One region of the Paraburkholderia sp. MM6662-R1 genome, then DNA from elsewhere that is predicted to be linked to it. Evidence: riboswitches for the same ligand, from Rfam matches in the RefSeq annotation. Region 1 holds a riboswitch; the other holds the start of a gene.
What was found. Region 1 has a riboswitch for glycine ahead of gcvT (glycine cleavage system aminomethyltransferase GcvT). Riboswitches for the same ligand answer to the same signal wherever they lie in the genome.
Positions count from the first base shown of each region.

Region 2: it holds a riboswitch for glycine, as region 1 does, so the genes downstream of both, OKW39_RS43505 (D-amino acid dehydrogenase) here and gcvT (glycine cleavage system aminomethyltransferase GcvT) in region 1, are expected to answer to the same signal.

Region 1 covers NZ_JBNDLV010000001.1:2,625,741-2,637,669, forward strand. Annotated here, with positions in the region: gene putA (trifunctional transcriptional regulator/proline dehydrogenase/L-glutamate gamma-semialdehyde dehydrogenase) at 1-470, shown strand, start outside; gene OKW39_RS12335 (branched-chain amino acid ABC transporter substrate-binding protein) at 558-1,706, shown strand; gene OKW39_RS12340 (thiamine pyrophosphate-binding protein) at 1,805-3,550, opposite strand; gene OKW39_RS12345 (L-serine ammonia-lyase) at 3,789-5,177, opposite strand; gene OKW39_RS12350 (alginate lyase family protein) at 5,207-6,337, opposite strand; gene gcvP (aminomethyl-transferring glycine dehydrogenase) at 6,477-9,413, opposite strand; gene gcvH (glycine cleavage system protein GcvH) at 9,482-9,862, opposite strand; gene gcvT (glycine cleavage system aminomethyltransferase GcvT) at 9,922-11,037, opposite strand; glycine riboswitch at 11,118-11,277, opposite strand; glycine riboswitch at 11,299-11,400, opposite strand; gene OKW39_RS12370 (hypothetical protein) at 11,619-11,929, opposite strand, start outside.
Region 2 covers NZ_JBNDLV010000005.1:125,838-137,766, reverse strand. Annotated here, with positions in the region: gene OKW39_RS43515 (M24 family metallopeptidase) at 198-1,361, shown strand; gene argE (acetylornithine deacetylase) at 1,462-2,685, shown strand; glycine riboswitch at 2,779-2,868, shown strand; gene OKW39_RS43505 (D-amino acid dehydrogenase) at 3,015-4,217, shown strand; gene OKW39_RS43500 (glycine C-acetyltransferase) at 4,294-5,478, opposite strand; gene OKW39_RS43495 (aminotransferase class IV) at 5,492-6,451, opposite strand; gene OKW39_RS43490 (hypothetical protein) at 7,089-7,583, shown strand; gene OKW39_RS43485 (RidA family protein) at 7,652-8,029, shown strand; gene OKW39_RS43480 (ABC transporter ATP-binding protein) at 9,187-10,284, opposite strand; gene OKW39_RS43475 (ABC transporter permease) at 10,281-11,171, opposite strand; gene OKW39_RS43470 (ABC transporter permease) at 11,174-11,929, opposite strand, start outside.

The sequences.
Region 1 (11,929 bases):
ATGTGCCGGCGGGCGCGACCGCGGTACTGTCGGGGCCGACCGGCGAGCGCAATACGTACACGCTGGGCCCGCGCGGCACGGTGCTGTGTATCGCGTCGACGGCGAGTGGCGCGCGCGTGCAGTTCGCGGCGGCGCTGGCTACGGGAAATCGTGCGTTGTTCGAGGGCGCGGCCGGTGAACAATTGGTTTCGCAATTGCCGGCGTCGCTGAAGGCCCACGCGAGCGTGAAGAAGAGCGCCGACGCGCCGTTCGACGCCGTGCTGTTCGAAGGCGACAGCGATGAGCTGCTCGCGCTCGTGAAAGAGGTCGCGAAGCGCGCGGGGCCGATCGTGTCGGTGCAGGGCGTCGCGGCCCGTGCGCTTGCGAGCGGCGACGAGGACTATGCGCTCGAGCGTCTGCTCACCGAGCGCTCGGTCAGCGTGAATACCGCGGCGGCAGGCGGCAATGCGAATTTGATGACGATCGGTTGAGCGAACCTCGGCGATTTCTTCAATAGAAAGGAAGCGGCACGGCGACCCCGACACCGCTTCATCCACACCTGGTATCAAGGAGAAGCTATGCAACACAAAATGAAACAGCTGGCAGGCGCAGCTCTGGTTGCCGCCATGTCGCTGGCGGGGACGGCCAACGCTCAATCGACGGAAGACGTGAAGATCGGTTTCGCCGGTCCGATGACGGGCGCACAGGCGCACTATGGCAAGGACTTCCAGAACGGCATCACGCTCGCGGTCGAAGAGTTCAACGCGACGAAGCCGGTGATCGGCGGCAAGCAGGTTCGCATCGTGCTCGACTCGGCCGACGACCAGGCCGACCCGCGCACCGGCACGACGGTCGCGCAAAAGCTCGTGGATGACGGCATCAAGGGCATGCTGGGCCACTTCAACTCGGGCACGACGATTCCGGCCTCGCGCATCTACGCGAACGCGGGCATTCCGCAGATCGCGATGGCGACGGCGCCGGAATACACGCAGCAGGGCTTCAAGACCACCTTCCGCATGATGACGTCCGACACCCAGCAAGGCTCGGTCGCTGGCGCGTTCGCGGTGAAGAACCTCGGCATGAAGAAGATCGCAATCGTCGACGATCGCACCGCTTACGGCCAGGGTCTTGCGGATCAGTTCGAGAAGGCTGCGAAGGCGGCAGGCGCGACGATCGTCGATCGCGAATACACGAACGACAAGGCCGTCGACTTCAAGTCGATCCTGACCAAGCTGAAGTCGTCGAACCCGGATCTGATCTATTACGGCGGCGCGGATTCGCAAGCCGCACCGATGGTCAAGCAGATGAAGCAACTCGGCGTGAAGGCGCCGCTGATGGGCGGCGAAATGGTCCACACGCCGACCTTCATCAAGCTCGCCGGCGATGCGGCGAACGGCACGGTGGCTTCGCTCGCCGGTCTGCCGCTCGAAGAAATGCCGGGCGGCAAAGCATACGTCGAGAAGTACAAGGCGCGCTTCAACGAAGACGTGCAAACGTACTCGCCGTACGCGTTCGATGGCGCGATGGCGATGTTCACCGCGATGAAGAACGCGAACTCGACCGATCCTGCCAAGTACCTGCCGGTGCTCGCCAAGACGTCGAAGCCGGCCGTGACGTCGGCCAACCTCGCGTACGACGCGCGCGGCGATCTGAAGAACGGCGGTATCACGCTGTACAAGGTCGTCGATGGCAAGTGGACGACGCTGCAAAGCGTGGGCGGCAAGTAAGTTTTTTGCTGACTACGGTTGATAATAGAAAACCCCGCTCTGGCGGGGTTTTTTTATGGGCGGCGCGTTCGACACGCTGTCAGGCCACGTGGCGATTTTCACTGCCCCCGCATCTTCCTGCCCTGCTCACGAATCATCTCGAGCGTCGCCGCGGGCGTGCTCGCTTCCTGCGGCATGCGAATTTCGATCACGGCCGGCAACTGCGATTCGATCGCGCGTTGCAACGCCGGCAGAAAATCCCCGGTACGTTCAACGGTCTCGCCATGCGCGCCGAACGATCGCGCGAATGCCGCGAAGTCCGGATTCGTGAGGCCGGTGCCATGCACGCGATGCGGATAGTGTCGCTCCTGATGCATACGGATCGTCCCGAACTGGCTGTTGTTGACGACGATGAACAGCACGCGCAGGTCGTACTGCATCGCTGTCGCGAGCTCCTGCGCGGCCATCATGAAGCAGCCGTCGCCGGCGAGCGCGACCACCGCGCGCTGTGGATACAGCGACTTTGCCGCGAGCGCCGCCGGCACGCCGTAGCCCATCGCGCCGCTCGTCGGCGCGAGCTGAGAACGGAAGTGCCGATACGAGAAATGCCGATGCAGCCACGTCGCGTAATTGCCGGCGCCGTTCGTGAGGATCGCGTCGTCGGGCAAGTGGGCGCGTAACTGCTGGATCAGTTCGCCCATCTGCACGTCGCCGGGAATTGGGCGCGGCTTGCGCCAATCCAGATACGCGCGATGCGCTTCCTCAGCGGCACCCGCCCAGGCGAGCCTGCCGGACGACGATGGTTTCAGTTCCGCAAGCATCGCCGCAAGCTCAGGCATGCCCGAGACGATCGGCAGATCGGCCGCATATACGCGGCCCAGTTCTTCCGCGCCCTGATGCACGTGCACGAGCGTCTGCTTCGTCTTCGGGATGTCGAGCAGCGTGTAGCCGTTGGTCGTCGCTTCGCCGAGGCGCGGACCGAGCGCGAGCAGCAAGTCAGCGTCGCGAATGCGCTGAGCGAGCGCCGGATTGATGCCGAGACCGACGTCGCCCGCGTAGTTCGGATGCTCGTTGTCGAAGGTGTCCTGGAAGCGGAACGCGAGGCCAATCGGCAACTGCCAGTTTTCGATGAAACGCCGCAGGTCCGCGCATGCGGCCGCTGTCCAGCCGCTGCCGCCGGCGATCACCATCGGCCGTTGCGCGCCTTCGAGCAACTCGCGCAGCTTCGCGATCTGCGCGGCCGATGGCGACGCCGCCACGCGGTGATAAGCGGGTGCGCCAGGTACCGCGTCGCAGGCATCGCTCAGCACGTCTTCGGGCAGCGCCAGCACGACCGGCCCGGGCCTCCCCGAGGTGGCCGTATGAAACGCATGGCTCAGATATTCGGGGATGCGCTTCGGGTCGTCGATCTGCGCGACCCACTTCGCCATCTGACCGAACATGCGCCGGTAGTCGATCTCCTGAAATGCCTCGCGATCGAGATGTTCGCGCGCGCACTGACCGATCAGCAGAATCATCGGCGTGGAGTCCTGAAACGCAGTGTGAACGCCGATCGACGCATGCGTCGCGCCCGGACCGCGCGTGACGAGTGCGACACCCGGGCGGCCGGTCAGCTTGCCGAGCGCTTCGGCCATGTTCGCGGCCGCGGCTTCGTGACGGCAGACGATCGTCTGGATGCGCCCGGTTTCGTCGTGCAGCGAATCGAGCACGGCGAGAAAGCTTTCGCCGGGGACGCAGAACACGCGCTCGACGCCGTGTGTGAGCAACGCCTCGACGACGAGGCGCGCGCCGGTCGTGCGTGCGGTATGGGAAGCGATAGCGGAATTGGAAGCGGTATGGGAAGCGGGAGCATTCGGCAGCGACATTGCGAAGAAGCCTCCTGGCAGTGCGTGGGTGCGTTGGGATGGAGCCGCATCGGCGGAACGTGCAACAGCGGCCGATGGGCGCTTCGACAGCTTACGCCGAGCACGTGGGCGCTGTCATGGCGCAGCGCAACTGTTCGATCGGCGTGCGCGCAACACGATTGCGCAAATGAAAACGCGAGCCGCAGGGCCCGCGCCTTTCCGATGCGATCGCACGCAATTGAATGCCGCGCTCAGCGACTCAACACTCGACGATATTTACCGCGAGGCCGCCGCGCGACGTTTCCTTGTACTTGGTCTTCATGTCCGCGCCGGTTTCGCGCATCGTCTTGATCACCGAATCGAGCGACACATAGTGGCTGCCGTCGCCGCGCAACGCCATGCGTGCGGCATTGACCGCCTTCACCGATGCCATCGCATTGCGCTCGATGCACGGAATCTGCACCATGCCGCCAACCGGATCGCAGGTGAGCCCGAGGTTGTGCTCCATGCCGATTTCCGCGGCGTTCTCGACCTGCTTCGGCGTGCCGCCCATCACGGCGGCCAGCGCGCCCGCGGCCATCGAGCATGCGACGCCGACTTCACCCTGACAGCCCACCTCCGCACCGGAGATCGACGCATTCAGCTTGTACAGGATGCCGATCGCGGCGGCCGTCATCAGGAAGTCGATCACGCCCTGCTCGTTCGCGCCCGGCATGAAGCGCGTGTAGTAATGCAGCACCGCCGGAATGATGCCGGCCGCGCCATTGGTCGGCGCGGTGACGACGCGCCCGCCCGCCGCGTTCTCTTCGTTGACGGCGATCGCGTACAGGTTGATCCAGTCGACCATGGACAGCGGATCCTGCAACGCGCGCTCAGGGTTGCCGGTCAACGCGCGATACAGCTGCGGCGCGCGCCGCTTCACCTGGAAAGGTCCGGGCAAGTGACCATCGGCATCGGGATTGTTGATGCCGCATCCGCGCGCGACGCATGATTGCATCACGTCCCAGATCTTCAGCAGACCGGCGCGCGTCTCTTCCTCGCTGTGCCAGACGCGCTCGTTTTCCCACATCAACTGCGCGATGCTCTTTCCGCTCGCCGCACACAGCGCGAGCAATTCGTTGCCGGTACGGAACGAATGCGGAAGCTGATCGACGGCGCTCAACACCTTCGTGTTCGGCGCGCCGGCCGTCACGACGAAGCCGCCGCCGACCGACAGATAGGTCGACTCGCGCAGCGTTGCCCCTTGCGCATCGAAGGCGAACAGCTTCAGGCCGTTCGGATGCTCGGGCAGCGCCTGACGATAAAACGCGATGTGCTCTTTCTGCACGAAGGGCACCTCGTGCGTGCCGAGCAGCGCGAGTTGGCGCGACGTGCGCACTGCTTCGAGCCGTTGCGCGATCGTCTCGGGATCGACGGTGTCGGGCGCGTCGCCCATCAGGCCCAGCATGACGCCGCGATCGGTGCCGTGGCCCTTGCCGGTCGCGCCGAGCGAGCCGTACAGCTCCGCCTTCACCGATGCGGTGGAAGCGAGCAGCCCGTCGCGCTCGAGTCCCTGGACGAACATCAGCGCCGCGCGCATCGGCCCGACCGTGTGCGAGCTCGACGGACCAATGCCGATTTTGAAGAGATCGAAGACGCTGACTGCCATGTACTGCTCCCTGCCTATAGATAAAGAGTTTAGCGCGCCGGCAGCGGCAAGCACACGGCGAGCCACGCGGGCGGCGTCGGTGCGAGCTGCAGCGCGACTGGCGTAAAGCGTCCATCGAGACGGGCCGCCAGGTGAAACAGTTCCGTCGCGTTCTTCGGATCCCACTGACCCGAATAGCCGGGCAAGCCGGCCTCGCGACGCTTTGCATCGAACGCGACGTTCGAATGCACGAATTCCTCATGCGTCTGAGCGCCGGTAGCAAACGGCACGAGCCAATTCAGCGCGGCGAGCAGCGTCGCGCCGTTCGCGCCCTTTTCTTGCAGCCAGTTGCGGTTGTGGCGGCGCGCGGCGAGCGCGGCCGTCACCAGCGGTTGCAGATCGTAGGTCACGTAGTGCAGCGCATCGCGCTCGCCGAAGTCGATCGTCGAGCCGTCCGGGGCGATGTTGTCGCCGATATGCTCGACGAACAGCCGCTGCGCGGCGTTGATCATCTTGCGGTTGTCGAGCGTGAATGCCGCCATCGCGATCAGCTTGATGCGGTGGCTTTGCCAATTGTTGCGGAACGTGCCCGTGAGCGGCCGCGGCTGCGCGTCGATCTGCGCGATGTAGCCGTTCGCGAGCTTCGTCAGAAACGCCATCGCCGCGTTGCGCGTTTTGACGGGCAACGCGCTCGCGGTCATGTCGTACGCGAGGATCAGACCTTCGAAACGCGTTTCGTCGATCGGATTGAAGCTCGGCTGATAGGTCGTGACCCACGCGTACAGCAGACGGTCGACGAGCTTCAGGAAGCGGTCGTCGCTGGTCGCGCGCCACGCGAGCGCGGCGTCGCGCAGCAGGTCGAGATCCTTCTCCGCTTCGACGCTCTGATCGTAGATGCCCTCGTGCGGCAGCGTGCCCTCGGTGTGCAATTTGGCGAGCGCATGCGGCTGCTCGTTCAGATGTGCCTGCACGTTGGCGACGAGCGCCTTGACGCCGGGGTCGGCATTGGTGCGCTCGCTCGTTTGCAGCGCCGGCGCCGCGCAGAAATTCATCGCGGCCTGCGCCGCGCGCACCGGCAGCAACGCGGCCGCTGCGGCCAACAGTACCGCGTAAGCGGGCCGCCACGGACGGACGCCTGCCGCCTCGGCCCGGCTTTGCATCAATCGCACCTTTCGCGCCATGCGAAACTCCTCGTTAGGCTGATTCGGTGTGTGATGTTAGCCGGTTGCGGCTTTCAACGACAGGACCGCGGGTGGACCGCTCACAAACGCCGACGGCCCTTCACCGCGCCGCGCATGACGTCTCGCCGACTCGCGCTGCTTACTCGTAATCGGCGATCGGCACGCACGAGCAGAACAGGTTGCGATCGCCGTACACGTTGTCCGCGCGACCGACCGGCGGCCAGTACTTGTTCGCGATCAGCGTCTTCAGCGGGTAGGCGGCGGTCTCGCGCGCATACGCGTGCTTCCAGTCGTCCGAGATCACGACCGCCGCCGTGTGCGGCGCGTGCTTCAGCGGATTGTCCTCGCGCTCCGCGCGGCCTTCCTCGACCGCGCGGATTTCCTCGCGGATCGCGATCATCGCCTCGATGAAGCGGTCGAGCTCTTCCTTCGACTCCGACTCGGTCGGTTCGACCATCAGCGTGCCTGGTACCGGGAAGCTCATCGTCGGCGCGTGGAAGCCATAGTCGGCGAGGCGCTTCGCGACGTCGTCGACGGTGATGCCGCTCGTGTCCTTGATCGGACGCAGATCGAGAATGCACTCGTGTGCGACGAGGCCGCCGGGGCCCGAGTACAACACCGGATAGTGCGGCGCGAGCTTGTTGGCGACGTAGTTCGCGTTGAGGATCGCGGTTTCGGTCGCGGCGGTCAGGTTCTTCGCGCCCATCATCGCGATGTACATCCACGAGATCGGCAGGATCGACGCCGAGCCGTACGGCGCGGCCGACACCGCGCCGATGCCATCCTCCGAGCGCTGGTAGCCCGACGAAGTCTGGTTCGGCAGGAACTGCGCGAGATGCGCGCCGACCGCGACCGGACCGACGCCCGGTCCGCCGCCGCCGTGCGGAATGCAGAAGGTCTTGTGCAGGTTCAGGTGCGAGACGTCGCCGCCGAACTGACCCGGCGCGCACAGGCCGACCATCGCGTTCATGTTCGCGCCGTCCACGTACACCTGGCCGCCGTGCGCATGCACGATCTCGCAGATTTCGCGGACGTTCTGCTCGAACACGCCGTGCGTCGACGGGTACGTGATCATGATCGCCGCGAGCTTATCGGCGTGCTGCGCGGCCTTCTTCTTCAGGTCTTCGATATCGACGTTGCCCTGCGCGTCGCATGCCACGACCACGACCTGCATGCCGGCCATTTGCGCCGACGCCGGGTTCGTGCCGTGCGCCGAAGCGGGAATCAGGCAGACATCGCGATGCGCTTCGTCGCGCGACGCGTGATAGGCGTGGATGATCAAAAGACCCGCGTACTCGCCCTGCGAGCCCGCGTTCGGCTGCAGCGACACGGCCGCATAGCCGGTCGCGGCGACCAGCATCTCTTCGAGCTGATCGATCATCTCGCGGTAGCCGACGGTTTGCTCGGTCGGTGCGAACGGATGGATCTGGCCGAACTCGGGCCACGTGACCGGCAGCATTTCCGACGTCGCATTCAGCTTCATCGTGCAGGAGCCGAGCGGGATCATCGAGCGATCCAGCGCGAGGTCCCTGTCCGACAGGCTGCGCAGATAGCGCAGCATTTCCGTTTCCGAATGATGACGGTTGAACACGTGATGCGTCAGGTACGCGCTCGTGCGTTCGAGCGCGGCCGGCACCGACGCAGAGTTCGATGCGTTGAGCGCGGTGTCGAGCGCGTCGACTTGCGGCACGTCGCTCGCGAAGGCCGCTTGAGCGAACACCGCGAGCAGGTCGGCCAGATCGTGGCGCGTGGTGGTTTCGTCGATCGACAGGCCGACTTGCGTCGCGCTCACGTGGCGCAGGTTGATGCGCCTGGCCGTCGCCGCGTCGTGCAGCGCTTGCGTGCGGGCGCCGGTGTCGAACGTGAGCGTGTCGAAGAAAGTTTCGTTGACGAGCTTATAGCCAAGCTGCTTCGCGCCTTCGGCGAGCAGCGTGGCGATGCGATTGACGCGCAGTGCGATCGTCTTCAGGCCACGCGGGCCGTGATAGACCGCGTACATGCTCGCCATGATCGCGAGCAGCGCCTGCGCGGTGCACACGTTCGAGGTCGCCTTCTCGCGGCGGATGTGTTGCTCGCGCGTTTGCAGCGCGAGACGCAGCGCGGGGTTGCCTTGCGCGTCGACGGTTACGCCGACCAGACGTCCCGGCATTTGCCGCTTGAATTCGTCGCGCACCGCGAGGTACGCGGCATGCGGGCCGCCGAAGCCGACCGGCACGCCGAAACGCTGCGTATTGCCGACCGCGACGTCCGCGCCCCATTCGCCCGGCGGCGTAAGCAGCGTCAGCGCGAGCAGGTCGGCGGCGACGACGACATGGCCGCCCGCCGCGTGGATCGCTTCGGTCAGCGCGCGGTAGTCGCGCACGTCGCCGTTCACGCCCGGGTATTGCAGCAGCACGCCGAATGCGTTGGCGTCGGCGGCTTCAGCGGCCGGGCCGACTTTCACTTCGATGCCGACCGGCGTCGCGCGCGTCTTCACGACTTCGATGGTCTGCGGCAGCACGTCGTCGGCAACGAAGAACACGTTCGACTTCGGTTTGCCGACGCGTTGCAGCAGCGTCATCGCTTCGGCGGCGGCGGTCGCTTCGTCGAGCAGCGATGCGTTCGAGATCGCGAGGCCGGTCAGGTCGGTGACCATCTGCTGGAAGTTCAGGAGCGCTTCCAGACGGCCTTGGGAAATTTCAGGCTGGTACGGCGTGTACGCGGTGTACCACGCCGGATTTTCGAGCACGTTGCGCAGGATCACCGTCGGCGTATGGGCGTTGTAATAGCCCTGGCCGATGTAGGAGCGGAACACCTGGTTCTTGTCCGCGAGCTCGCGCAAGGCGGCGAGCGCTTCGGCTTCGCTCTTCGGTTGCGCGAAGGGGCCGAGCGGCAGCGTTTCGGTGCGGCGGATCGTCTTCGGGATGACGGCGTCGATCAATGCCGCGCGCGACGCGAAGCCGAGTGCTTCGAGCATCGCTTGCTGGTCGGCCGTATCCGGGCCGATATGCCGTTCGGCGAAGGCGTCGTGCACTTCGAGCGCGGCGAGCGAGAGAGGAGTGCGGTTCATCAGACGATCCGGGTGTTCGAGCTTCATGGGTGTTCCTGGCGGCGCGGCGCGCCGTTGTGCGAGCGCCGCGCCTGACGGTTAAAACAAACGGCGACTCAGGCGCCGATCGACTTCGCGTAGGCCTCGGCGTCGAGCAGACGGTCGAGCGACGCATCGGCGGCCGGCTTGATCTTGAACAGCCAGCTGTCGTACGGCGTGCTGTTGACGGTGTCGGGCGAGTCGGCGACGGTCGTGTTCGCCTCGATGACTTCGCCCGAGACCGGCGCGTAGATATCGGAGGCGGCCTTCACCGATTCGATCACGGCGACGGTGTCGCCCGCGGTCACGGACTTGCCGAGTTCCTGGACTTCGAAGAAGACGATGTCGCCGAGCGCTTCCTGCGCGTGGTCGGTGATACCGACCGTCAGCGTGCCGTCCGCTTCGGTGCGGACCCATTCGTGCGATTCGGTGTATTTCAGTTCGGCCGGGATGCTCATTGGATGCTCCTGAACGGTATGTTCGGTAGTGTTTGAATGTAGGGGCGTGCGCCGGCCGCTCAGACCGCCAGCACCTTGCCGTTGCGCACGAACGGCAGTTTTACCACGCTTGCGGGACAGGCTTTGTCGCGAATCTGGACGTGCACGGTGTCGCCCGGCTGCACGCCTTTCGGTACGCGCGCGAAGGCGATCGATTTCTGCATGGTCGGCGAGAACGTGCCGCTGGTGATTTCGCCGTCGCCGTGCGGCGTGACGACTTTCTGATGCGCGCGCAGCACGCCCGCGGCCTTGCCGTTTTCCTTCAGCAGGATCAGGCCGACGAACGCGGCGCGCGAGCCGTCGGCTTCGAGGCTGCTCTTGCCGACGAACTCGCGCGGCGAGGCCAGGTCGACGGTCCATGCGAGGCCCGCGTCGAGCGGCGAGACATTGTCGTCCATGTCCTGGCCGTACAGGTTCATGCCGGCTTCGAGGCGCAGCGTATCGCGCGCGCCGAGACCGGCCGGGCGCACGCCGTGGGCCGCGAGCGCATTCCACAGCGCTTCGACGTGGGTAGCCGGCACGATGATCTCGAAGCCGTCTTCACCGGTATAGCCGGTGCGCGCGACGGTCAGCTCGCCGAACGGCGTGCCGTCGACGCGCGCGGCGTTGAACGGCTTCAGCGTTTCAGTCGCGGCGCGCGCGGCCGGCACGGTTTGCCAGGCCTTTTCGCGTGCGTTCGGGCCTTGCACGGCGACGATCGCCAGATCGCGGCGCGGCGTGATGGTGAGACCGAAGCCGCCCGCGTTGAGCTGGCCGAACCAGGCGATGTCTTTGTCGGCGGTGCCGGCGTTGACGACCACGCGGAAGTGGTCTTCGGCGAAGTAATAGACGATCAGGTCGTCGATCACGCCGCCGTTCGGATTCAGCATGCAGGAGTAGAGCGCGCGGCCCGGCGTTTGCAGCTTCGCGACGTTGTTCGCGAGCGCGTATTCGAAGAACGCGCGGACGCGCTCGCCGGTGAAGTCGACCACGCACATGTGGGACACGTCGAACATGCCGGCGTCGGTACGCACCGCGCGATGTTCCTCGATCTGCGAGCCGTAGTTGACGGGCATGTCCCAGCCGCCGAAGTCGACCATGCGAGCATTGAGCGCGCGGTGAGCGGCGTGGAGCGGGGTGTGTTTGAGTTCGGTCATGGGGCCTCGGGCATCTCGCGAAACAAAAAAGGCCATGCGGCGCACTGCCTCGCGGCCGTGTGCCTGCGAGCGTGGTTCTGCATGACCCCTCTGTCCTCGATACCTGAGAGATTGCGCCGCCGCGACCGGCTCAATGAGCTCGATTCGTCACGGTGAAACGCGCGCCCCTTCGGTGGGCAGCCTGCCTGCGGTGCACGAGGTGCGCGCGGATGGCTACTGCCGCTCTCCAGAGTGCGAAAAAGCCGCCGGAAGACGGGTTTTTCGACGCGGTCGGTCCTTTTGCCTGAGAGTTTGCGGGTGTGCCCCTTCGGCGGCGCGGCCTGCGATTTTTCGCCTGCCAGCACGCTCTCCCGACGCGTGCGGCGAATTTACGCGACGGGCCGGGGCTTGTCAAATAAAGGCCCGGGAGCGGTGTGGGGCCGGCTGTGGCTGTTCGGGGGCGTCAAAAAGAAAGCGCGGACCGTGGTGCCCGCGCTTTTCAGTTGCTTCTCCCGGTGCCATCCGTGACCGCACGATGAGCGGTAGTGGGGGCTCACCTGGTGGCTCGTTTGCCGATTCGGTTTGCCCACTTGCTCGCTGACTCACTCGCCGATCGCATGAGCCGCATTGTCCAGTTCCTGATTCAGCACGCGCTGTTCTTCCGCGGACAAACCGCCGCCATGCTGGGCGGCCATGTCATGCGCTTCCTGGCGAATCGTCTCGAGACGATGATGCAGCGCGGCGCCTTGCGGCGGCGGGTAATAGCCCTGATTCACGCGGTTATCAATACGGTGCGCGAGATTGTCGATGCGGCCGTCGACCTGATGCAGACGCTGGTCCGCGATCTGCTGGGGAGTCGGGCCCGGATGCGGCGTCGGCGGGGGCGTTACCACGCAGGCGGCGACGGAGCCGA
Region 2 (11,929 bases), on a different contig from region 1:
CACTAAGCCTCCATATCGAGCGCGACTGAGCCGATGCGCATGCTTCAACCACAAGTCCTCCTTGAATGCACGATTCTTGCAAAAAGTGGGCAATTATTGCTGGGATCAATATTGAAACGTGTTTATAGTCAATCAAGAGACAACCTGGCCTTGTGAACGCATACCGCATCACTTATCCATCTTCACCACAGAACGAAATGGAAAATCTACCCTTTCCCCGCAGCGAATACGAGCGACGCATTGACCGTTTTCAAGAAAGCATGCAGCGTCGTCAGCTTGATGCGCTGGTTTTTACTACGCCCGCTAATTTTCGTTACGCCACTGGCTTGAACAGCCAGTTTTGGGAGAGCCCTACTCGACCTTGGTTTCTGGTTATCCCACGCACAGGCTCATCGATTGCCGTCGTTCCGGCGCTTGCCGAAGTCCCAATGAAGCAATGTGTATTCGGAAGCATCGAATCATGGATGTCGCCGTGTCCAGAGGACGAGGGTGTAAGCCTACTTACCTCGGTGCTTCAACGTCTTCCGAACCGTTTCGGAAAGATAGGATTCGAACTTGGTCGTGAATCGACGCTTCGAATGCCGATCCTTGACTTTTTCCGCATTCGCGACAATCTGACGAGTTTCCAAATTGTCGACGGGTCCCCATGTATCTGGGAGGTCAGGAATGTTAAGTCAAAACTGGAGATCGAAAAGATCCGCAGCATTTGTCAACTCGTTAGCCAATCCTTCGAAGCAGTCCCTTCGTTCGCACGACAAGGTATGACTGAAGCGGAGGTAGGTCAACGTTTCACTATTGACATCTTGGATCGTGGCGCACACACGATACCTTATCTTGCTTGTGCTTCAGGACCCGGCGGATACGATCAGGTGATCACACGAGGAAAGAACCGCACTCTCAGCGAAGGCGATGTATTGATTATGGACGTTGGTGCCACGATCGACGGCTACCACTGCGACTTCGATCGCAACTACGCGATCGGGAATATCTCAGACGCGGCGGATAATGCAAACGAAGCGGTGTGGAACGCGACCAACGCCGGAATCAACGCAGCTCGCCCCGGTGCTAAAGTCTCGGACGTTTGGCGAGCCATGATGCGCGTGTTGGAAGATGAAGGAATGCAAAGCAACAACGCCGGGCGCATGGGTCATGGTCTCGGCCTTCAACTCACAGAACCACCGTCTAACTGCGCGGATGACGAAGCAGTCCTTCAGCCTGGAATGGTGATCACGATTGAGCCGGGAATGGAGTATCAGGAGGGCAAGATGATCTTCCATGAAGAGAACATCGCAATTACGGAGGACGGCATGCCGGATCTCTTGACTGTCCGAGCGCCTCGAGAGATGTGGCGGGTTCGTTAGAGCGAAGTGTTCACAGGCAAAAATGCGTTGCCTGACATTTTCCTGATACCCCTGCAATTAAGTTTCCGCGCATGAGTCACTACCCGAAGGCAACCAATTGATGATGCAATATGCAACCAACGTCGACGGCAGCGACAAGCAACAGCAACGCGATAGCGATGCGGTCCAATGGACACGACGGCTGGTCGGATTTGATACGGTCAGCCACAAAAGCAACTTGGCGCTTATCGATCTCGTCGCCGGCCATCTCAAGACGATCGGCCTCGACGTCACGGTCCTCCCCGATGGTAGTGGTCAGTGGGCCAACATACTGGCCACCTTACCTGCGCAGGACGGGAGCCGAACGGGAGGGCTTATTCTCTCCGGGCACACCGACGTTGTCCCGGTAGACGGGCAAGACTGGTTGACCGATCCATTTTGCGCCGAAATCCGGGAGGCGCGCATCTATGGACGCGGCGCGTGCGATATGAAAGGCTTCATCGGCGTAACGCTCGCGCTTATTCAACGCCTAGCGAAGCTGCCACACGAAAAGCCGGTGCATTTGGCTTTCTCGTTCGATGAGGAGGTCGGATGTACGGGAATCCCCATATTGATCGAGGAACTAGCACGCCGAGGGTTGAATGCCGAAGGCTGTGTCGTCGGCGAACCTACAGATATGTTGCCGGTATATGCTCATAAAGGCCAGAGCGCTTATCGCTGCTGCGTGCACGGAAAAGCGGCGCACTCTTCATTGACCCCCTACGGCGTCAATGCAATCGAGTATGCATCATTGCTGGTAAGACATGTCCGCGACACTGCAGATGATCTAAGAAGGACCGGCCCCTTTGACAATGCATTCGATGTTCCCTACTCCACCGCACAGACAGGGTTGATATCGGGTGGCATCGCGACCAACACTGTTCCCGATACGTGCGAGCTAAGCTTCGAGTTCCGTACCTTACCCGGTGTAGATCCAGACGACTGTTTTCAGCGAGTGAGAGAGTACGCGTACCAATCCGTACTTCCCCAAATGAAAGAAGAGAACCAAGCGTGCAACATTGAGTTCTCGCGTATCGCTGACGTGCCAGCATTCGAGGCTCCCGATGAGGCTCAACTCACGAAAGTCGTCAGACAGTTGCAGCAAGATTTTGTGCCTCGGAAAGTGGCGTATGGCACGGAGGCCGGGTTCTTTTCGAAGGCACAAATCCCCACACTCATTTGCGGGCCGGGAAGCATTTCGCATGCACATAAAGCAAACGAGTTCATATCTCTTGAACAACTTCGCTCCTGCGAGGTCTTCCTGAACAACCTCATTAGTTACTTTTGCAAACGCACTTCGGCATGACTTTGAGTAGTTCGATATGGGCGTCTTAGACTTGTATTCAGGATAACAAACATTGCAGGAATATTTGCACTGATGTAACGTAGACAAGTTCCAACATGCAGTATGGAAGAGTTCGTCTTCAAGACGGCGCCGACGGAGCAACCGCCCCGGAAACTCTCAGGCGAAAAGGACCGTGCTGTTGGAGCATCTGGAGAGCGGCGCTGCGCGCGCCCACCGAAGGGGAGCCATTGTTCGATTGAGTAATGGCGAAACTCTCAGGTACATGAACAGATGGTGCATTGAGCCAACCACAAATCAGTGGCCGGCGTTCTAAACCATCTGGGAAAACCATGTCACGTATTGCTATCATCGGCGCCGGCGTTACTGGCGTCACCACCGCGTATTCGCTTTTGCAACGCGGTCATCAAGTCACCGTCTTCGAACGTCACCGCTATGTGGCTATGGAGACCTCGTTCGCCAATGGCGGCCAACTTTCCGCATGCAATGCGGAAGTCTGGAACAGCAGCGCAACGATATTGAAAGGCATCCGCTGGATGTTAGATCGTGACGCTCCCCTCCTCCTCAATCCGAAACCAAGCTGGCACAAGTACAGTTGGATCGGCGAGTTTGTACGTCAGATTCCTCGGTACAAGGAAAACACTATCGAAACTGTCCGACTCGCAATTGCTGCGCGTGATCCTTTTTTCAGCATTGCCGAGCGAGAAGGCATCGAGTTCGACCTTGAGCGTCGGGGCATACTCCATGTCTACGGAACGCGTAAGGAGTTCGACGCAGCTGCGCGCGTGAACGAGATACTGCGCGAAGGTGGCTTAGTCAGAAATCCGGTGTCCCCTGAAGAAATCGCTTCTATTGAACCGAGTCTTTCAGGCGAGTTTTACGGGGGGTTTTTTACCGAATCCGATTCGACCGGCGACATCCATAAGTTTGTGCGCGGATTATCCGCAGCTTGCGAACGGCAAGGGGTCGTGTTCAAGTACGAGGCGCTGGTCCGTTCAATAGCGCATGACAGTCACGACAAGATCGTTATTTCCTTGGAGCAGGGCGAGCAGGTCTTCGACGCTATGGTCATCTGTGCAGGGGTGGCAAGCCGGGCGTTTGCCTCGATGTTGGGTGATCGAGTGAACATCTATCCGGTCAAAGGATATTCAATCACTGTCAATCTAGAAGATGAACAGAGTCAAAGCTCCGCTCCATGGGTCAGCTTGCTCGATGACCGGGCAAAGATTGTTACCAGTCGACTCGGTCCGACTCGATTGCGCGTTGCCGGAACTGCAGAGTTCAATGGAATGAATCGCGACATTCGTGCAGATCGCGTGGCCCCGCTTGTGGAGTGGACTCGACGGCATTTTCCCGGCGTCTCCACTTCCAGCGTGATTCCATGGGCGGGCCTCAGACCTATGATGCCTAGTATGTTGCCGCGGGTCGGACGGGGGCAGCGTCCAGGCGTCTTCTACAATACCGGTCATGGGCACTTGGGATGGACCCTATCGGCTGCGACCGCTGAGACGGTGGCTCAAGCAATTGATAGATAGAGACAATGGGAACGGCCGGCTGTGAAGCCGGCCGGTGTTGAGAAGTAACGCTCTATATACTGCTCAGTCCGCTCACTTACAGTAAAGACTGCGCTGATTTGAATGCGGCGATGACGCGCTCGATATCCTGCTCCGAATGCGCGGCGCTGACCTGCATTCGAATGCGGGCAGCGCCATTCGGCACAACCGGATAAGAGAATGGAACGACTAGGATCCCAAGCGACCTGAGATGATCGGCAACGCGCACCGCGACGGCGGCGTCTCCCGTGATCACCGGCACAATCGGATGATTGGTTCCGGAGACGGTGTATCCAAGTTCTTTTAGTCCCAATCGTAGCTGCAGCGTTCGCTCAACCAGATTCTTTCGCAGATCCTCGCCTTTTTCGGCCAGCTCGATGGCAACGAGCGAGGCTTCGCAGATGGCTGGCATAAGGGAGTTTGAAAACAAATATGGCCGGGCGCGCTGCCTAAGCCATGCGATGATCTCAGGTCGTCCCGAAACATATCCGCCGGACGCACCACCAAGTGCCTTACCGAGCGTTCCCGTGACTATGTCAACTTTGTGTTCGAGCCCGAACAAAGAGGGTGTGCCTCGACCGTGCGGACCAATGAAGCCGACCGCATGTGAATCGTCCACCATCACCAATGCGCCGTAACGCTCTGCTAGCTCGCAAATCCCCGATAGGTTCGCAACGACCCCATCCATCGAGAATACGCCATCGGTCACGATAAGCACTGTCCGGCACTGGCGGGCGTCTTTTAAGCCCTGCTCAAGTTCTTCCATGTCGTTGTTGGCATATCGGAACCTTTGCGCTTTGCACAGGCGAACACCGTCTATGATGCTAGCGTGATTGAGACTATCGCTAATCACGGCATCCTCAGCACCAAGCAATGCCTCAAAAATCCCTGCGTTCGCGTCGAAGCACGAACTGAACAAGATCGTATCTGCCGTACGAAGGAACTCGCTGATTCGTCGTTCCAGGCTGCGATGGACCGTATTAGTCCCGCAGATAAAGCGCACGGATGACATTCCGAAGCCGTGCTCATCGAGAGCCGCGCGAGCGGCTTCGACGATAGCAGGGTGATTTGCGAATCCGAGGTAATTATTCGCGCACATGTTGAGAAGGCGCTTCTCACCCGTGTCTTGGAGCTGAATTTCCGCCCCTTGAGGAGAAGTGATCTCGCCTTCGACCTTATAAAGGTTGCGCGATGAGAGGTCCTTAAGATCGTTCCGAAGTCTTTCAGTTAGTGACTGCTTCATACCCGACCTCGCCTTACGCGTACGTGACAGCCGTCGACCATGCCGGATCATCGTGTTTTGCCCAGTAAAGATCCATGAGACGGCGAGTCACAGGGCCAACGTTTCCGTCGGCAATGACGGCATCATCGATCCGGGTGACCGGCATGATGCCACCGGCTGTCGACGTAATGAACACTTCGTCAGCCGCTTTGAGCGCGTGTCGATCGACGTCCGCGGCCGTAACCTTCAAGCCCAATTCTGCGCTCAGGTCGAAAACAGTTCGACGAGTGATGCCAGGCAGAACGCCGAAGGCTGGCGTCAGAAGGTCTCCACGTTTGACGACAAAGACGTTGAAGCCCGGACCTTCTGCAATAAAGCCGTTCGTATCCAAAACGAGCGTTGTCTCTGCTCCCATGTCGTAGGCCTCAAGTAGCCCTTTGACGAGATCCAGCCAATGATAATTCTTGATTTTCGGATCAACCGACTTTGGGGGAATGCGAACGGTGTCACTGATGGCGACATGCAAGCCCCGTTGCAGTTGCTCTTCGTTGGCCACGGAGCCGTACGGAACTGCAAAAGCAATAAATCTATTTTCAGATTGCCGCGGATCTCGACTGAACGTGGGCGACGACCCGCGCGTGCAGATCATCTCTACGTAAGACGCCCTATGTCCAGACAGAGCGACGCAATTTGCGAGAATCGCAGCAATTTGATCGCGATCATATGGCAGTTTCATTCGGAGGCGTTCCATTCCGCCGAAGAAGCGATCTAAATGCAAGTCGAGACGAAAGAAACGTCCGTTCCACACGTGTACAGTGTCATACGTTGCGTCAGAGTGGAGAAAACCCCAATCTAGGACGGAGATTTTAGCTTCTGACATCGGCAGATACTGACCGTCCATGAAAGCGACTCCGTGCGGATAGCGTCGATGGTCATTGTGTCGGGTCGTTACAGCGGGCAGCGAGGTTTCGAGCCCTGAAGTGGCGTTGGTCATTTCGATCTCGGGACAGAGACGTTGGTCACGCTCATTTAGTGTAACGAACGTCTGGTGATATAGAGTGAGTCAAGCATTAAAGGCAGGTTTTTTCCTTGTCGACCAGCGACTGTTTAGCGTCTGCCGATCTGGTTACATGGAAGCTCACACAAAATGCTACCTGCGGAAAAAGTATAACCACGTACCGCGCTCGAGAAATTCATAGTTGAGCGCCGTCTCGCGGGATCATTGCGTAATCGATGATTAAATGCAGATTTTTTGTTCCACGGCCAAAAGGTTGGCGGCAGGTGTCAGCAGCTGCCAGAGAAGCATCGCGCTCTCGCTGATCAATTTGACTTGCCCTGCTTCTTGAGGCTTGGCTCGTGCAGACAGTCACGCGTTGCCACACTCTATTGCACGACTGCGGTGAACCCCTAGACGTTCAGACGTTTGCGCAAGTGCTTTGAACCAAAAATCGCTACAAGTGCATGATTGTTGCGACACGTCCCCTATTTTCGCGTGGATCGATATCAAAACTTGGGTATAGTCAACGTACAGAGTGCTCACCCGTATGTACTACCCTCTCAGCAAGAAGCAACCATAGAGCGGGCGATTTGGCACACACAGTGTCGATAACAATAGCGCGCTGGACACAGGTTTGAAGAAACATGCCATTGCTAATTCCCGTGCGATCTCCGGCGAAAAACGTCGTATCAACAGAGCGGCTCTTATGGAATTGTCGCTGCGTAACTATCTCTGTTTGTTCGCGCTACAGACAGAACACGGCACGGCGTTCCATGTCGGGACAATTGTGCGGACGATGTTCGATTCGTTTTTCCTCTTCGATGCTGGGTTCGGGGAAGGCGATTTGGCGACTTACACGGCAGTGGACCTTAAGCTCGGGGAGGTCGTCTTGTCATTCTTCCCTGGACGACCGTGGCGCCTTAGTTCAGACGCCGTGTTGTCGGTTGCACGCTTGCTAAACCTCTTTGACAACCCGCTTCAAACGGCGCCTGTGAGTGAGATTGTCACTGCGCACAGGCTAGCGGAAGCAAACTTCCAAGCGCCGTCGGACAAGCGGCTCTCAATCGCTGCGCTTGTTCAGAGTTCGAAATGCAATGGCGCGGAAGTTCCATCTTTCGCTATTGCATAAAGAAACTGTGGCGCGACGCTTGACACTCGTCCCTTCAACCGCTGAACCATCAACCTCGAGAGGAACATATGAAGAAAATCGATACAGCGCAGGCTCCATCGGCTATCGGCCCATACTCGCAAGCCATTGCAAAGGACGGCTTTCTGTTCGTGTCAGGGCAGCTTTCGCTTGACCCGGCCACCGGCGAGATTGCTGGGGCGAACGCTGCGCAGCAAATCGAACAGGGCTTGAGAAACATGAGCGCCATCGCGGCGGCCGCCGGTACGTCGCTCGCGAAGACAGTGAAGACCACCGTCTTGTTGACCGACTTGGGTGAATTTGCCGCAGTCAACGAGGTTTATGGTCGCTTCTTCAGTGAACCATATCCAGCGCGTGCTTGCTATCAGGTGGTCGCGCTGCCAAAGGGAGCTCGTGTCGAGGTAGAGGCCGTGATCGCGCTCAGCTGATCCGAACTGTAAATTGACCCCGTCAATTGACCTTGTGGGTGCATCTGCGACAGCCGATGTACTGGACTTGTCTTTCTTCGATAGCGGTCGCTCAGTCGAATACTCTTCACGGTTGCGCGTGGTGCCGATAGCCGTGGCCTCCAGTGCCGCTGCGAGGGCGGCTTGTTCGCCTCACTGTGGCCGCGGACGTCGAGCGCAGTTGTAGCTGACTTAGCACTTCAAGGTTCTTCACAATGGTCACCAGGTTCGGATCATAATCTCCTCGTTAGAAATTCGTTCAATTTTCTAGATCGTTGTTCGCCTTTGCATAACTATCCTTGTCCAACGAGGACGCGATAACGGCGGCGTTTCAGTGGTTCCTTCCGAAGCATGCATCTGCGGCCTCAGCCGGCGACAGGCCACCGTGGAAGTAGCCTTGGAGACGCTTTATGAGCGTCGCATCAGGGTGAAACGGCGGGCGCACAAGATTCGCTGCGACGGCGGCATCGTACCAGGCACACGTCCATACCTCCAGCTCCCGAGCGTATTCGAGCGTTAGCGGTTCCGACTCATCAAGCATTTTTTAACTCCACTCATTCCTAGACTTGCCAGGCGTTAGATCGACCCGCAGATGCCTCAATCTCGCTGCACTCGGAGGAAACACTCATCGCCGGACGCTCGGGCTCAGGCGGGAACACGCACCAAGCGCCGTCATGGTGGCGGAAGAAGAAAATTGCAAGCGGACCTGCAGGTCTCGATGCCTCGACGCAGATATACCCTCTGGGACTCGAGCTTGTCCGACTGAATCGGGTTATGCGAACCGGCATCGCCGGCGTTGGCGCAAACCATTTTTCGACCAGCGTACGCAAAGACTTCTCCGCCTTTTCCATGGGTTTCCCCTTCAAACTCGATCCCGGTGACGCAGTAGCGGCTTGCTGCAATCGCCATTGCGCAGCTTGTGCCACCGGAAATTCGATCACTTCGCGCAATCCGCAGAGGCTTGTCTCGACAACGTGTCGATGGACAACATGACGCATACCTTGCATGCGAATTTCTAACTCAGGACACTAGCCGGGGTAGGCTTACTCGTAGGAGTATCGACCGCGAATGAGCTCAAAGCGCAAACCACCGGACCGGCGCAGCCAACTTATCTTCGCCCGCGCCCGGCAAAGATGGCACTAGAATACTTTGACGTCCTCTGCGAAGAAGGTGACGGCGACTGGACGCCCGACCGCGAATTCAGTAGAGCCAAAGGAACGGCTGTTTTTGCATACAACTAGCATTCTAGTCGCATCCGTTAGCTGGACAATGATGTGGGAGTCTGCGCCAAGCGGCGCGACATCCGCTACCGTGCCTTGAATAACATTTACGTTATCTCCTGTCTGCCGCGACTGATCGTTGCCTCCGAAAGCAAGTTCGACGTTCTCGGGTCGCACACATAAGCGCAATGGGCCGGATTGAGCCGCCGTCTTTGTTGCAAGTGCCCGGACGATAATGCCGTCGTCGGTCCTGCATGATATAAGTCCGTTAGAGCTCGAACCTTCACAGCTGGCTGAAAACCAGTTCGAGCGTCCGATGAAGTCCGCCACAAATTGATCTTTTGGGTTGTCATAGATATCTGAAGGCGTTCCTCGTTGGACGATCCGCCCAGACTTCATCACTACGACCTCATCTCCCAAACTCAGCGCTTCTTCTTGATCATGGGTGACAACAATCGTAGTCGCTCCTACCGAGCTGAGGATTTCCTTTAGCTCTAACCGCAACTCGACCCGAAGCTTGGCGTCAAGGGCGGAGAGAGGTTCGTCCAATAGCACGATCTGCGGGTCTGTCGCTAATGCCCGAGCCAGTCCAATGCGTTGTTGCTGACCGCCGCTCATCTGAGAAGGGTATCGGTCACCCATGCTCTCAAGACGCACAAGCGACAGCATTTGCTGGGTCTTCGCGGGGACGTCTGCTTTCGGGTAACCGCGATGACGCAGCCCGTAAGCGACGTTTTGCGCCGCGGTCATATGGGGAAATAGCGCATAGTCCTGGAAGAGAAGCCCAACGTTGCGTTCATAAGGCTTCATGCGGCCTACGTCATCGCCGGCGATACGGACTGTTCCGCGGTCAACTGTCGTGAAGCCTGCAATGACGCGGAGGGTGGTTGTCTTGCCGCAACCGCTGGGCCCCAAAATTGAGATTGTTTTGCCTTTTTCGATGGCCAAAGAGACATCGTCCATGGCGTGAAAATCGCCATACTTCTTCGTAACACCTGATAGTTCCAAGACGTTCATTTGTCTTCCGTCCTATAAAGACTTTGTCCCATCACTTTCTCCAGCCCGATTACCCTATCCAAGATTAACAGTAGAACGAGGGTTAGAACCATGAGGAATACTGCCGCCGCGGCAACCGTTAAATCGAAGCTGGATCGAATAAGGCTCACCAGCGCGATCGGCAATGTGAACGTGTTGTAGTCGCTTGCAAACATGCTGATTGCCACATCGTCCATGGAATAGGCGAAGGCAAAAATAGCGCCGGCTGCAATTCCGTTCTTGGCAAGAGGCAAGGTCACTGAGAAAAGCGCCTGCCGTTCATTCGCGCCTAGACTCAGTGCAGCATCTCTGAGCGAAGGATTAATACCCGCCAATCCTATCAACGTCATTCGAACCGTATAAGGAATCGTAATGATCAGATGGCCAAGAAGGATGCGCCAAAACGCTGGGATAGGCGTGAACGACAATACCAGCAACAGCGCGAACCCGATAATAACAGAAGGTAATACAAGCGGCGAAAGAAACAACGTGGTGACAAGATCTCGCTTACCGGGCTGCATCTCTACGATAGAGAGTGCAGCCATGGTTCCTACGACAGTGGATATGACCGTTGCCGCTACGGCGATCAAGACACTTGTCTTAAAACCATTAATGATGTAGTCGCTAGTCAAAAGCTTTGAAAACCATTGCGTCGACAAGCCAGGCGGCGGAAACGGTCCAAAGTATGCTCGGCTGTCGAACGCCATCAGCGTAGTGACGATCACCGGGAATATCAAGAAGATGGCCGTCACAACGATCAAAATTCCTACAATCACGCCCGCCGGCGCGTCTAAGACTCGCTTAAAATTTTGCATTCTTAACGAGTTAACATTAACCGGCGCCTCTAAGACTCTTTTCATGTTTTGCATTTTCACCGTGTTCCCGTTGGATCCAATTTCCCCGCTACGCGAGACAGCAAGAATATCAACGCAAAAGATAGGATCATCATGACAACGGAAATGGCCGCGCCGCTAGGGTAGTCTGCCACCTCGCTGAATCGACTGTAGACGAGGTTTGAAACAAACAACACTTTCCCTTTACCGAGAATCCATGGGATTACAAACGCGCTTATACCAAGCGTGACCGATACGATGAACGCAGATATGATACTCCTCGCGCACATTGGCAATGTGATTGTCAAATGAGCTCCGAACGTCGAAGCGCCAAGCGATTCCGCAGCCTCATGTAACCGCGGATTGAGCTTCTGTATCCCGCCGATCAATATCAACATCGACATTGGAATCGCGTAGTGCAGCAGCCCCGCGATGACGACGCAGTCCAAATAAAATCCGCTGTTCATGTTGATGCCCAGTGCACGAAGCACGGGAGCTACTACTCCCGTATTTCCGAAGGTCAGCTGAATCGAATAGACACGCACAATCGCACTGAGGAACATCAGTCCGACAATTCCAGAAATCAAAGTCTTGCGCCATGTCTGGGACGGGTGACGCGCGACATAATAACTCGCAGGAAACGCGAAAATAGTTGCTAGAATAGAGGCTACAAATGACAGCCAGTATGTTTTCAGGAAAAAAATCGCATAGACCGACTTGAAGATTTCCGTGTAATTGACTAACGTCCGTGGGGCATTTGCCACGGCGCCAACGCGCCCCGGCGTGAACGTCTG